Linked DNA regions of Vallitalea longa. The protein of the gene in region 2 interacts with the protein of the main gene of each other region in a pairwise test. Links are inferred from orthologs where the notes say so. Each region holds a gene or a part of one and is shown on either strand. Other genes may lie near its edges.

The links.
Region 1: the proteins of eno (region 2) and rpe interact in binary tests that used the Escherichia coli proteins (3 or more experiments, as listed by UniProt). The link is inferred for Vallitalea longa from one-to-one orthologs.

The regions. Positions count from the first base shown.
Region 1 is NZ_BRLB01000020.1:54,241-60,801, reverse strand. The notes cover bases 1,452-4,443. They hold rpe (ribulose-phosphate 3-epimerase), read right to left. Parts: upstream 3,280-4,443; coding sequence 2,623-3,279; downstream 1,452-2,622. Other genes in these bases: pknB (Stk1 family PASTA domain-containing Ser/Thr kinase), read right to left, coding at 4,159-4,443; rsgA (ribosome small subunit-dependent GTPase A), read right to left, coding at 3,281-4,159; QMG30_RS21135 (thiamine diphosphokinase), read right to left, coding at 1,979-2,620; rpmB (50S ribosomal protein L28), read left to right, coding at 1,480-1,665. Outside these bases: QMG30_RS21150 (DAK2 domain-containing protein), read right to left, coding at 1-816; QMG30_RS21145 (Asp23/Gls24 family envelope stress response protein), read right to left, coding at 852-1,205; more of pknB, read right to left, coding at 4,444-6,084; QMG30_RS21115 (Stp1/IreP family PP2C-type Ser/Thr phosphatase), read right to left, coding at 6,096-6,561. UniProt on the Escherichia coli protein: Catalyzes the reversible epimerization of D-ribulose 5-phosphate to D-xylulose 5-phosphate.
Region 2 is NZ_BRLB01000003.1:63,281-69,751, reverse strand. What follows is about bases 1,284-4,185. They hold eno (phosphopyruvate hydratase), read right to left. Parts: upstream 3,444-4,185; coding sequence 2,124-3,443; downstream 1,284-2,123. Other genes in these bases: gpmI (2,3-bisphosphoglycerate-independent phosphoglycerate mutase), read right to left, coding at 3,734-4,185; QMG30_RS08225 (PHP domain-containing protein), read right to left, coding at 1,296-1,970. In the rest of the region: rnr (ribonuclease R), read right to left, coding at 1-597; preprotein translocase subunit SecG, read right to left, coding at 927-1,175; more of gpmI, read right to left, coding at 4,186-5,272; tpiA (triose-phosphate isomerase), read right to left, coding at 5,364-6,113; QMG30_RS08205 (phosphoglycerate kinase), read right to left, coding at 6,140-6,471. UniProt on the Escherichia coli protein: Catalyzes the reversible conversion of 2-phosphoglycerate (2-PG) into phosphoenolpyruvate (PEP). It is essential for the degradation of carbohydrates via glycolysis.

The DNA.
Region 1 (6,561 bases), on a different replicon or contig from region 2:
GGAATCACCAATAGTCTCTAAATAATTTCTGAAAACCAAACTATCCTCTTCAGTAGTTTCTGGATCATTAACATTAATAATAAATTCTGTACAATAACCAAATTTAATATCTTCCGTTGAAATTTTAGCTAAATTAGAGCTATCTACTTCATCTGTTGAATCAATAAAAGATGAAACTACATCAAAGTCTAACTCTTCGCCAGCTATAAGTGACTTATATGCGCCTTCGAAAATAAATAAAAGTCCTTGACCACCTGCATCAACAACTCCTGCCTGTTTTAATACATCTAACATATCTGGAGTTTTTTGAAGAACTTCTTTTGCATAATCAATACTCTCTCTTATGACAAACTCAATATCATTAGAGTCAATAGCCAGCATAGCTGCTCTTTCTGCCGTTTCTCTCGCAACAGTTAATATAGTTCCCTCTTTTGGTTTCATAACTGCTCTATAGGCCGTTTCAACGCCTTTTTGAAAGGATTTAGCAAGTATTAGTGTATCAATTTTATCATGTTCCGCTATAACTTTTGCGAAACCTCTCAATAATTGTGATAAGATAACACCAGAGTTTCCTCTTGCTCCTCTTAATGAGCCTGATGAAATTGCTTTAGCTACCACTTTCATATCATTACAATCAGTATTATTCACTTCTTTAGCCGCTGATAATATTGTTAAAGACATGTTTGTACCGGTATCTCCATCTGGAACTGGAAAAACATTTAATTTATCTACATAAGCTTTTTGAGATTCTAAATATTTAGCTCCAGAAACAAACATTTTCTTTAAAGTACTTGGATCAATATATTCTATAGCCACAACTTTTCCTCCTTAATTATGATACTTCTATAAGGCTAATCAACTCTAACGCCTTCTACAAAGATATTAATCTTTCCTACATCCATTCCTGTAAATTTCTCTATTTTATATTTGACAGTACTAATTAAATTATCTGCAACTGCTCTGATATTAATTCCATATTCAATAATCACATGAAAATCTATTGTAATAACATTATTTAAGATATCTACTTTTATACCTTTTGTTAAACTCTCTCTCTTAAGCAATCTAACAAATCCATTAGTAACATTTATTGTAGCCATACCAACAATACCATAGCATTCTATAGCTGTTAGTCCTGCAACTTTAGCTACTACTTCATTATCAATTGTTATATCACCGATATTCGTTCCAAATCTTCCAGTCATAATAACGAACCTCCTTTTGTGGTATTTATTTTTTCATCCCTTATTAATTATCACAAAGTACTTCTATAGTTATAACAACTATTAGGTATTCTTTTATAATATCATTATATTAAATAGTACATTTTATCATTAAGCATTATACCATTTTTTTCACTGATTTTACAATAATATTTTCTTTTCTTTAAATAATTATAATCTAATGCTTGCATTATGTCCACTTTTTTGTTAAAATTGTTTTGTTGTAAACATGTACGTATATTAAGGAGGTGCAAGTATGGCTAAGTGTGATATTTGTGATAAAGGCGTATCTTTTGGAATTCAAGTAAGCCATTCCCATAAAAGAGCTAATAAAATGTGGAAACCTAATATTAGAAGAGTTAGAGCAATTGTTAATGGTCAACCTAAAAGAATTAATGTTTGTTCTAAGTGTTTAAAATCAGGTGCGGTAGAACGTGCATAAAACAATCCCCATAAGGGGATTATTTTTTTTATTAAATAATTGCAGTATCAGTTCTAACATTTTAATAACCAAATACCTATACATAAACTAGTAAGTGAAAGAATGACACCTACAGCTCCTTTAGGTAGTATAGAAATTAATAGCATTCCTATGGATATAGATACTAATATGACTCCTATAAGCTTAGTTCGAAAGCACATTACTTTCACCATACATTAATTATTATTACATTATATGTTTAATATACCTGTTTGATAACCAATACCGTACTTATCTTTAAGAAATCTGATATCCGCTAATAATCATTAGTATGTTAATCCCTTGAACGAATAACTATCAAAATACCTTCCTTAATACATATTTTGGCTTGTTTCTCCGTAAATTCATTGCTAACACCTATTGAAATCCCTTTCTTCATAGTATAGCCGAATAATGGGTATTTTAATCCAGCGGTTGTGATTCCAGACACTTCATTAGTTAAAGGTATTAAAGATATGTATTTGTAATCACTTCTTTCAAAAGAAGTAGTTACATCGATTAGGGTAATGATATTATTCTTATTTATGATTCTACATTTAACATTTTTCTCTAAAGGAATCATCAGTATATGAATGTTCGCAAGAGTATGATCCATTCTGCTACCTATTCCTCCAAATATATCAATATGGGTACTTCCCATATCAATTGCTTTCATTATAGCTAAATGAGTGTCTGTTTCATCTTTTTCAGCAATAAAGTTGTCTATTAGAATTTTGGGATCATGTGTTAAGGTGTCAATAATTTTTGGGTCTATAGAATCAAAATCTCCAACTACTAGATTAGGCTTCAAATTAATATTATACATATACTGAGCCCCTTTATCCACACCTATTATATAATCGTATCTATTACAATCTGTAAATTTCTTTAGGAAATCTAAATCTATAGTTCCTCCTGTGACAATTAATGTTTTCATATCTATTTTTCACAAACCTCTCTAAAGGCTTTAATTGTATTATTTATATCTTCTGATTTATAGATTGCTGAACCTGCTACAATAACATCTGCTCCCGCATTAACAACTTTTTTTACATTATCCAGTGAAATGCCTCCATCAACTTCAATTTCACAATTAAGTCCTCTACCACAAATAACATCTTTTATTGCACTTATCTTATGCAATGAGGAATCAATGAATTTTTGTCCTCCGAAACCAGGATTTACAGACATTACTAATACCATATCAAGTTCATCTATAACATATTCCAGAACACTATTAGGTGTTGCAGGGTTTAATGCTACCGCTGCTTTTAGTCCATAATTTTTAATCAATGAAACAGTACTATGGAGATGTTTACATGCTTCTGCATGAACTGTAATAATATCCGCTCCTGCATCTTTGAATTCTTTTATATATCTACTTGGTTCTTCAATCATAAGGTGAACATCGAATATCTTATCAGTAGACTCTCTTATACTTTTGATTATAGGTGTACCAAATGAAATATTAGGTACAAATGAGCCATCCATGACATCTATGTGAACATAATCACAACCTGCTTCATCAATCTTTTTAATTTCATTACCTAAATCCGCAAAATCAGCTGCTAAAATTGAAGGTGCTATTTTAATCATTTTACCATCTCCTAATATCTTTTAATTCATTGTATAGTAATTTGTAACTTTCATATCTTGATTTGCTTATTTCACCATTTTCTATTGCATCCTTTACTGCGCAATTAGGTTCACTTATATGATTACAACCATAAAATTTACATTTATCTTCATATCTTTTAAATTCTATAAAATAGTTTTTAAGGTCATCTTTTTCAATTTCATTAATATATAATGAGCTAAAACCAGGTGTATCAACAACATAACTGTCCTTGTCAAAAGCTAATAGTGTTGCATGTCTTGTGGTATGTTTACCTCTTTTTATCTTTTCACTGACTTCTCCAGTTTCAAGCTCTTCAACAGATTGAATCAGGTTAAGTATAGAAGATTTTCCTACACCTGAAGGTCCTGCAAACACAGTTGTTTTATCATATAATATATCTCTTAGAGGCGATATGCCTATATCTTTTACTGCACTTGTTAGAAGCACATTATATCCTGTATCTTTATATATTTGTTTTATATCTTCTAATTCTTCATCTTTTATCGTATCTACTTTATTAAAACATATAACTACATCAATACTCTCTTTTTCAGCCATTATTAAAAATTTATCCAATAAATTAAAGTTCGGCTTAGGATTTTCTACTGCAAAAACTATTACAACTTGGTCTATATTCGCAACTGTTGGCCTTACCAAGCTATTCTTCCTTGGTAGAATCTCCAATATATTACCTTTCATAATCTCATTTTCAAATACGTCTATCTCTACATTATCTCCAATGAGCGGCTTAATCTTTTTATTTCTAAAGACACCTCTTGCTTTACATTCAAATATACCTTTTTCCGGTACATGTATATAGTAAAATCCAGCAATACCCTTGATGATTTTACCTATCATTAATTAGCCCCCTCTTTTTTAAAAACAAAGGGACTTTCATATTGAAAAACATCATTCAAATAAACTTTAATAGATGCTTCTCCTTCACCTGAAACGATTATTGACATAGGAAACTCCTCACTTTTTACTGTTTTATTAAATACCACATTCTCTTTTTCTTGATTAACCAGAACAACTTTAACTTGCCCTTCAGTTTGATTCACATCAAGCATATCGTTGATAATTTCTGTATGTTGGCTAAAGCTAATCTTTTTTCCCAAACTAACAACAAAATCTACAATATAATTTTCTGCAACTTCTTCACCAGGTTCAACATTTTGATTGATTACTTGGCCTTCTGGTATTGTATCATGATTTATACGTGAGACACTTCCAATCTTCAAATTACTATTTGTCAATTTATTTCTAGCTTCTTGTTCAGTATCTTTCCTTAAATTAGGTACAATCGTTTTTTTCTCTTTCTTCCCTTCACTTACAACAATAGTAACTATACCACCCTTTGGTAGATCTGTATCAGCTACAGGATATTGACTAATGACAACTCCTAAAGGTATAGAATCATGATATTGCTTCTCCATCTTTGGAGTTAAATTATTTGATATTATCCTACTCTGTGCAGTTGTAAAGTCAATATTAAGTACTTCCGGTACTTTAAAGGTTTGTACGCCCTTACTAACGGTTACCTCAACGACTTCGCCTTCTTGCAATAAGGTATTTTCTTCTGGCTCTTGTTTTATTATCTCATCCACCTCATAAGTATCATTATAAGCTGTTTCTATAATGTTAACATCTATACCATCAGGTTCCAAAATCTCTTTTGCCTCTTCCACAGTTTTTCCCTCTACCTTTGGTATTAATACTTCTTTTGGTTTCAATTTGTTTTTTATTCCATTAATAGCAAAAAATGATATTATTGATACTAAAATAATAGCGGATACTACTCCCATGAACACTACAATTTTTTCTATTTTTGGTGTTTTCTTACTAGGATTATTCTTTTTCTTGATATCTTTATCGTCCCATATTTTCTTCATATCATTATCAGACATGAAAAGGGTAGGTGAATCATCCACTATTTTAATATCAACAAAATCTTCATCTGGTGATATATTGGCTTTTTTCAAATCATCCATCAATTCATTAGCACTGGAATATCTAAATTCCATTTTCTTTAATGTTGCTTTTATAATTATAGACTCTAAGCATTTAGAAATATCGGGGTTTTTTTCTCTTGGACTTGGTAGATCTTCATTTATATGAAGTAGTGCTACTGAAACTGGACTTTCAGCTTGATAAGGTAATGTTCCTGTAGCCATTTCATACATAGTAATACCTAGAGAGTATAGATCACTTTTTTCATCACAAAATCCTCCTCTGGCTTGTTCTGGAGAAATGTAATGTACCGAACCACTAGCATTAGTAGGTGCTACGATAGTTTTATCGGTCGTAACTCTAGCAATACCAAAATCAGCTACTTTTGCTATACCATCTTTAGTTAAGATGATATTCTGTGGCTTAATATCCCTATGTATAATATGATTTTCATGTGCATGTTCTAATGCTGAAGCAATAGACGCAGAAATCTTAATTGTCTCAGCATCTGATAAAGGCGCATTACTCTTAATGTATTCTTTTAAGGTAATACCTTCTAATAATTCCATGACAATATAATATATATTTTTGTCATTTCCTACATCATATATATTTACAATATTGTGATGTGATAAACTAGCAGCAGATTGAGCCTCAACTTTGAATCGTCTAACAAACTCTTCATCAGAACAAAATTCATCTCTTAGAACTTTTATGGCCACAAATCTCTCTAATTTATTACATTTTGCTTTATAGACAATAGACATACCGCCTGAACCAATTTTCTCAATTATTTCATATCTACCACTTAAAACTACTCCTGGCTGCAACATTAAACATCACCTCATTCCCCTTTTATTAAAACAGCTGCAATATTATCAGTTCCTCCGTTATTCAGTGCTAGCTTAATCAATTCATCTAGCTTTTCATCTAGTTTTCTATTGGAACCTACTACATTAAGGATTTTATCATCTTCTAACATATTAGTTAAACCATCTGAACACATCAAAATAAATTCTTCACTGGTAATATTCAAAGTAAATATATCACATTTGACAGTCTTATCAACACCAACTGCTCTAGTAATTATATTTTTATTTGGATGGTTTCTACCTTGACATCTTGTAAGCTTGCCACATTTTATTAATTCTTCTACTAAAGAATGGTCTTCTGTTATTTGTTTAATAGTATCATTAATGAGATATAATCTACTATCACCTACATTAGCAACATATAATATATTATTTTCAATAGAACATACAATAAATGTTGTTCCCATACCGAAATAATTTTCATCAGCTAATGATTTA
Region 2 (6,471 bases):
TCCTTCTGGATTTCTTCTTTCATTACCCCAATCGGTTATCTTAACAACTACTTTATGTCCAGAAACAGCACCTTTACTCTTACTTTTTGAAATAAAAATATCCTTAGTGAACTTCTTGTTATCAGCAATAACAAATCCAAAGTTTCTACTTTTATCATACATTCCAATAACATCACTATCATTACGTTTGATAATTTTTATTATCTCCCCTTCTTTACGCTTACCTCTGGCATCTCTCTTAATGAGTTTTACAGCAACCATATCATTATTAAAAGCACCATTAACGTATGAAGCAGGAATGAAAATATCTTGTTCTTCGCCTTCAATCTCAACAAATCCAAAACCTTTAGCATGCGCAATAAACTTACCAACTATCATATTTACTGCTTCAGGTCTTGCGTATTTACCTCTCTTTGTTTTTATGAGTTTTCCACTAGCTATTAATTCCTGAAGTACTTCTTCTAACATATTTCTTTTTTCAGCATCTCCATTTATACCTAATAGAATTCCTAGTTCTTTAATTTTCATTGGTTTATAATCTTTATGATTAATTATGTCTAGTATGACTTGTCTTTTTTCTTCAATTGTATTCTCCATATTTCACCTTCATTAATTTATTTTTATTCTTGACTAAAAATTCATCTTTCAACCAATTTACTCAACCTTCATTATTTATATAGTTAAGCAAGATTTTTACTTATAGTATTTGTTAAATCTATTTTTATTATTTATCTAAAACCAATCCATTTATAATTTCTCAATTTTCCCACTTTAATATTTTACACTTAAAAGCTAATTAAAATGTCTGCAAACCAACCTGAAAATTTACTTGCATCAAGTTAAAAATAAGTAAATTAGGTAATATTAGCCATAGAAACATATTAATAAAAAAACACCCTGCTTCGCTGCAAAGTGCTTTATATATATTATTGGTATTTGATTAGTAAACTTAATACTATTGATAAAACAATAAAAAGTATTGCGCCAATTCTAGTAAGTTTTTCTAGTTTTCCTTCCATAGAACGAGCTTTGTTTTTACCCCAATAAGTTTCAGCAGCTCCACCAATCGCACCTGATAATCCTGCTGCTTTTCCTTTTTGCAAAAGCACTACAGAAATCAATCCAATGCATAAAACAAAATATACTATCTCAACAATTATTATTAATGCTCCCACGGTTACACCTCCTAAAGTTTAACACTAGTATTTTATCACAAACTATATATTAATTCAACTATTATATTATTCTTGAAAAATAGATTAATAAATTAGACTTGACTAGCAAGGTGTTAATCTCTATCCTTTAAATAAAGTATAATTCTTTGATTTTAATATCACCAATAGCTCTTCATTAGTTGTAATTCTAGTTGAAACAAATATACCTCCTCTATTTTCATCACCTGGATCATGATAATCAGAACCAGATATCATAGGCATATCATTATCTTTTGCTATTTTTTCTATTTCGTTATTATGTGAATCATGTCTTGGATTGCCGTTATGTACTTCAATTCCATCTAAAAGAGTTATATCTGCCAAATAACAATACTTCCTTAATGGATGAGCTTGATATAATAGCAAATCATTTTCTCTGCAAAATTCACTTAGACCTGTAATTCCTAATTCTAGAATATCAGTATTACTTCTCAATAGTTCTTCTGTTATACCATATATCAGATAATCATTAGTTTTATCGCCTTCTGCTTTAAAAGCAAGTTCTATCCCCAACAACACGTCTATATCATATTTTTCACCTTCGCTATAAGCTAATTTATATCCTTTCAGATAATCATCTATTTTTTCATCCCATGTCAAATACTCACTATTATCAAAAAATGAAGGTCTATAATGATCAGTTACAACAACTCCTGAATAACCATTCTCCTTATATATTTTTATCATGTCTTTTGCAGATACATTACCACATGGACTGGTTTCTTTCGTATGTACATGTAAATCATATTTATACACTGTATTTCACCTTCTTTATGTATAGAAAATCAAGTTAATTATCGTACAGCTTCCTTAGCACATATGAAAACGCTCTTATTTCATATGTTAAAAAAGTAGTACTTTTCATATAAGATAAAATAAAGACCTCGAATAATCGAGGTCTATTACATTTTATTTATCTTTTAAATTAAACCAAGCATCAAGTCCTCTGAATTCAGCCGCATCTTCTAATTCTTCTTCAATTCTTAATAATTGATTATATTTAGCAACACGGTCAGATCTACAAGGTGCCCCAGTCTTAATTTGTCCTGCATTCGCTGCTACAACTATATCAGCGATAGTATTGTCTTCTGTTTCACCAGAACGGTGTGAAACAACTGCTGTATAACCTGCTCTATTAGCCATCTCTATAGCATTAAATGTTTCAGTTAGTGTACCTATTTGATTAACTTTTATTAAGATGGAGTTAGCTACACCTAGTTCGATTCCTTTTGATAATCTATCAGTATTTGTTACGAATAGATCATCACCAACTAACTGTATTCTTTCTCCTACTCTTTCAGTTAATAATTCCCATCCTTCCCAATCTTCTTCATCTAAACCATCTTCTATTGAAATGATAGGGAACTTATTGATAAGGTCTTCATAATAATCAACTAATTCTTCAGCTGTTCTTATTACTTCTTCACCTTTCATCTTGCTTTCACCTGGGAAGTGATACTTACCAGTTTCTTTGTTATATAATTCAGATGCAGCAACATCTAATGCAATTCTTATGTCATCACCTGGTTTATACCCAGCTCTTTCAATAGCATCCATGATAATCTGTATAACTTCTTCTGATGTAGCTAAATCAGGTGCAAATCCACCTTCATCACCAATGCTAGTTGCTAGACCTTTTTCCTTTAAAACTTTTTTAAGATTGTGATATACTTCAGAACACATTCTTAAGGCTTCTTTAAAAGATTTTGCTCCTACTGGCATAATCATGAATTCTTGTATATCAACTGTATTATCTGCATGCTCTCCACCATTTAGAATGTTCATCATTGGTACAGGCATAACTTTTGCATTGAATCCACCTAAATATTGATATAATGAAACACCGACAGCTTCTGCTGCTGCTTTTGCAACTGCCATTGAAACTCCAAGTATAGCATTAGCTCCTAATTTACCTTTATTATCAGTTCCATCTAGTTCTATTAATTTCTTGTCAATTCTAACTTGGTCTAATGCATTCATTCCTATTATTTCTTCTGCAATAATGTTATTAACATTATCTACTGCGTTTTCTACACCTTTACCCATGTAGCGGTCGCCACCATCTCTAAGTTCAACTGCCTCAAAAGCTCCTGTTGATGCTCCTGAAGGTACTGCTGCTCGTCCTAAATATCCATCTTCTGTCACTACTTCTACTTCTACTGTTGGGTTAGCTCTTGAGTCAAGTATTTCTCTTGCATAAACATCAATAATTTCTACAAAACTTTTCATACTTTTTCTCCTTTCAATATCTATTAAAAAATATATTAGTTAAAGGTAAACATTCAATATATGATAATATCCAGAGAACAAAAGAGGCTATGCCTCGTTCCGCAAGCGAATTTATCGTTAGGAAAATTTCCTTGACGCATATGAAAACGCTTCTATTTCATATGCTAAAAAAGTAGTACCTTCCTATAAGATAAAAAATTAAGTCAACATATATTATCTCTCATAAGATAAATCTTATACATTATTTTACCCATAATAATATCTTATTAATACTTTTAAAGTAGTTAAGGCTATTTATTTTTTAATAAAGATTCACCCGTCATTTCAGCTGGTTTTTCAACTTCCATCAATTCTAGTAACGTAGGTGCGATATCAGCTAATTTTCCACCTTCTCGTAGTGTAACATTCTCTTTATAGTTAACTAAGATAAATGGAACTGGATTAGTTGTATGAGCAGTAAATGGCTGTCCTGTTTTATAATCAACTAATTGTTCTGAGTTTCCGTGATCGGCACAGATAAACATTTGACCATCTACTTCAAGTAAAGCATCAAGTGTTCTTCCAACACATGTATCTACAGTCTCTACTGCCTTGATTACTGCTTTTTCTATTCCAGTATGACCAACCATATCTGGATTAGCGAAATTGATTATTATAAGGTCATATTTATTGCTCTTGATAGAATTCACAAGATTATCACATACTTCTACTGCACTCATTTCAGGTTGTAAATCATATGTTGCAACTTTTGGTGATGGTACTAATATTCTATCTTCGCCTTTATAAGGTTCTTCGATACCACCATTGAAGAAGAATGTTACATGAGCGTATTTTTCTGTTTCAGCTAATCTAAGTTGCTTTAAGCCTTTATTAGAAATATACTCTCCTAATGTATTTTGAAGCATAACTTTATGGAAAGCTACAATCTTATTAGGTATGGTTACATCATAATCTGTAAAACAAACATATGTTAATTTAAAGAATTCTCTATCGAATTTATCAAATTTCTCATCACAAAAAGCTCTTGTAATCTGTCTAGCTCTGTCAGGTCGGAAGTTAAAACATATTATTGAATCGTTCTCTTTAATAAGTCCAGTAGGTTCACCTTCTGACGTAACAACTGTTGGTAGGACGAATTCATCATATACTTCATCTTGATATGATCCTTGTACAGCTGCTTGGGCACTTTTTGCGAATTTCCCTTCACCTTTAACCATAGCATCATAAGCAAGTTTTTCTCTTTCCCAACGATTATCTCTATCCATAGAATAGTAACGTCCCATTACAGTCGCTATCTTACCAACACCGATTTCTCTCATTTTTTCTTCTAACTCTTCAATATAATCTTTACCTGAAGCTGGAGGTGTATCTCTACCATCTAAAAACGCATGCACAAATACTTTTTCAAGATTATGTTGTTTAGCTAATTTTAACAAAGCATATAAGTGTTTATTGTGAGAGTGTACTCCTCCATCTGATAATAAACCATATAAATGTAATGCTGAGTTATTTTCTTTGCAATTACTGATTGCTGCTAATAGAGCTTCATTTTCAAAGAATCTTCCGTCTTCAATATCTTTAGTGATTCTTGTAAGTTCCTGATATACTATTCTACCAGCACCAATATTAAGATGTCCTACTTCAGAGTTACCCATCTGTCCATGAGGTAATCCAACATCTAGTCCACTTGCAAAACCTTCAACGCATGGATAAGTTTTCATTATCTTATCGATGATAGGTGTATTTGCTAGTTTTACCCCATTAGCTTCAGTCTTTTCATTTAGTCCAAATCCATCTAATATCATTAATACTGTTGGTTTTTTTGCCATTTTATAACTCCTTTACATATATCGAATCAATTACCCTAGTAATATACTTGAAGGTTATGAATAAATTCATAACCTTATATGATAATCATTATTATTTATAATTAACTACTTTACCAAAATCAGCTTTTAAGCTTGCTCCACCAACTAATCCACCATCAATATCTTCCATAGCGAACAGTTCTTTTGCATTACCTGCATTAACACTTCCGCCATATTGAATCCTTACTGCATTAGCTACTTCTTCGTCATATACTTCTTTTACTACTTGACGTATAGCAGCACATACTTCTTCAGCTTGTTGTGATGTAGCAGTCTTTCCAGTTCCTATTGCCCATATTGGTTCGTAAGCTAAAACTACATTTTTAGCATCTTCTTTTGCAACATCTTTTAACGCTACTTTTATTTGAGTTCTGATAAGATCAACTGTAATACCTTGTTCTCTCTGTTCTAATGTTTCACCACAACAGATGATAGGTATTAAACCATGTTCTATAGCTTTTAATACTTTCTTGTTAACTATTTCATTAGTTTCTCCAAAGTACTCTCTTCTTTCAGAGTGACCTAATACAACGTATTTAACTCCTATTTCAGTTAACATGTTTGGAGCAATCTCACCTGTATAAGCTCCTTTTTCTTCATAGTACATATTTTGTGCACCGATTTCAATGTTACTGTCTTTAGTAGCTTCTACAGCTAATACTAAAGATACATAAGGTGTACAAAATACAACATCTACATCATCGTTCTTTACTAATGGTTTTAACTCTTCAATTAAAGCTAATGCTTCTCTTGGAGTCTTATTCATCTTCCAGTTTCCTGCAATAATCATCTTACGCATTATAAAAAACCTCCACATTTATTATATTTTTATTTGTTGTCAGCCGCTGCTACTCCAGGTAATTCTTTTCCTTCTAAGAATTCAAGTGAAGCTCCTCCACCTGTAGAGATATGAGTCATTTTGTCTCCAAATCCAAGTTGGTTAACTGCTGCTGCAGAATCACCACCACCGATTATAGTAGTAGCATCAGTTTCTGCTAAAGCTTTAGCTACAGCAATTGTTCCACCTGCGAAATTTTCAAATTCAAAAACTCCCATTGGTCCATTCCATACAACTGTCTTAGCATCTTTTACAGCATTAGCGAATAATTCTCTAGTTTTTTCTCCAATATCAAGACCTTCCCAATCAGGCTCGATATTAC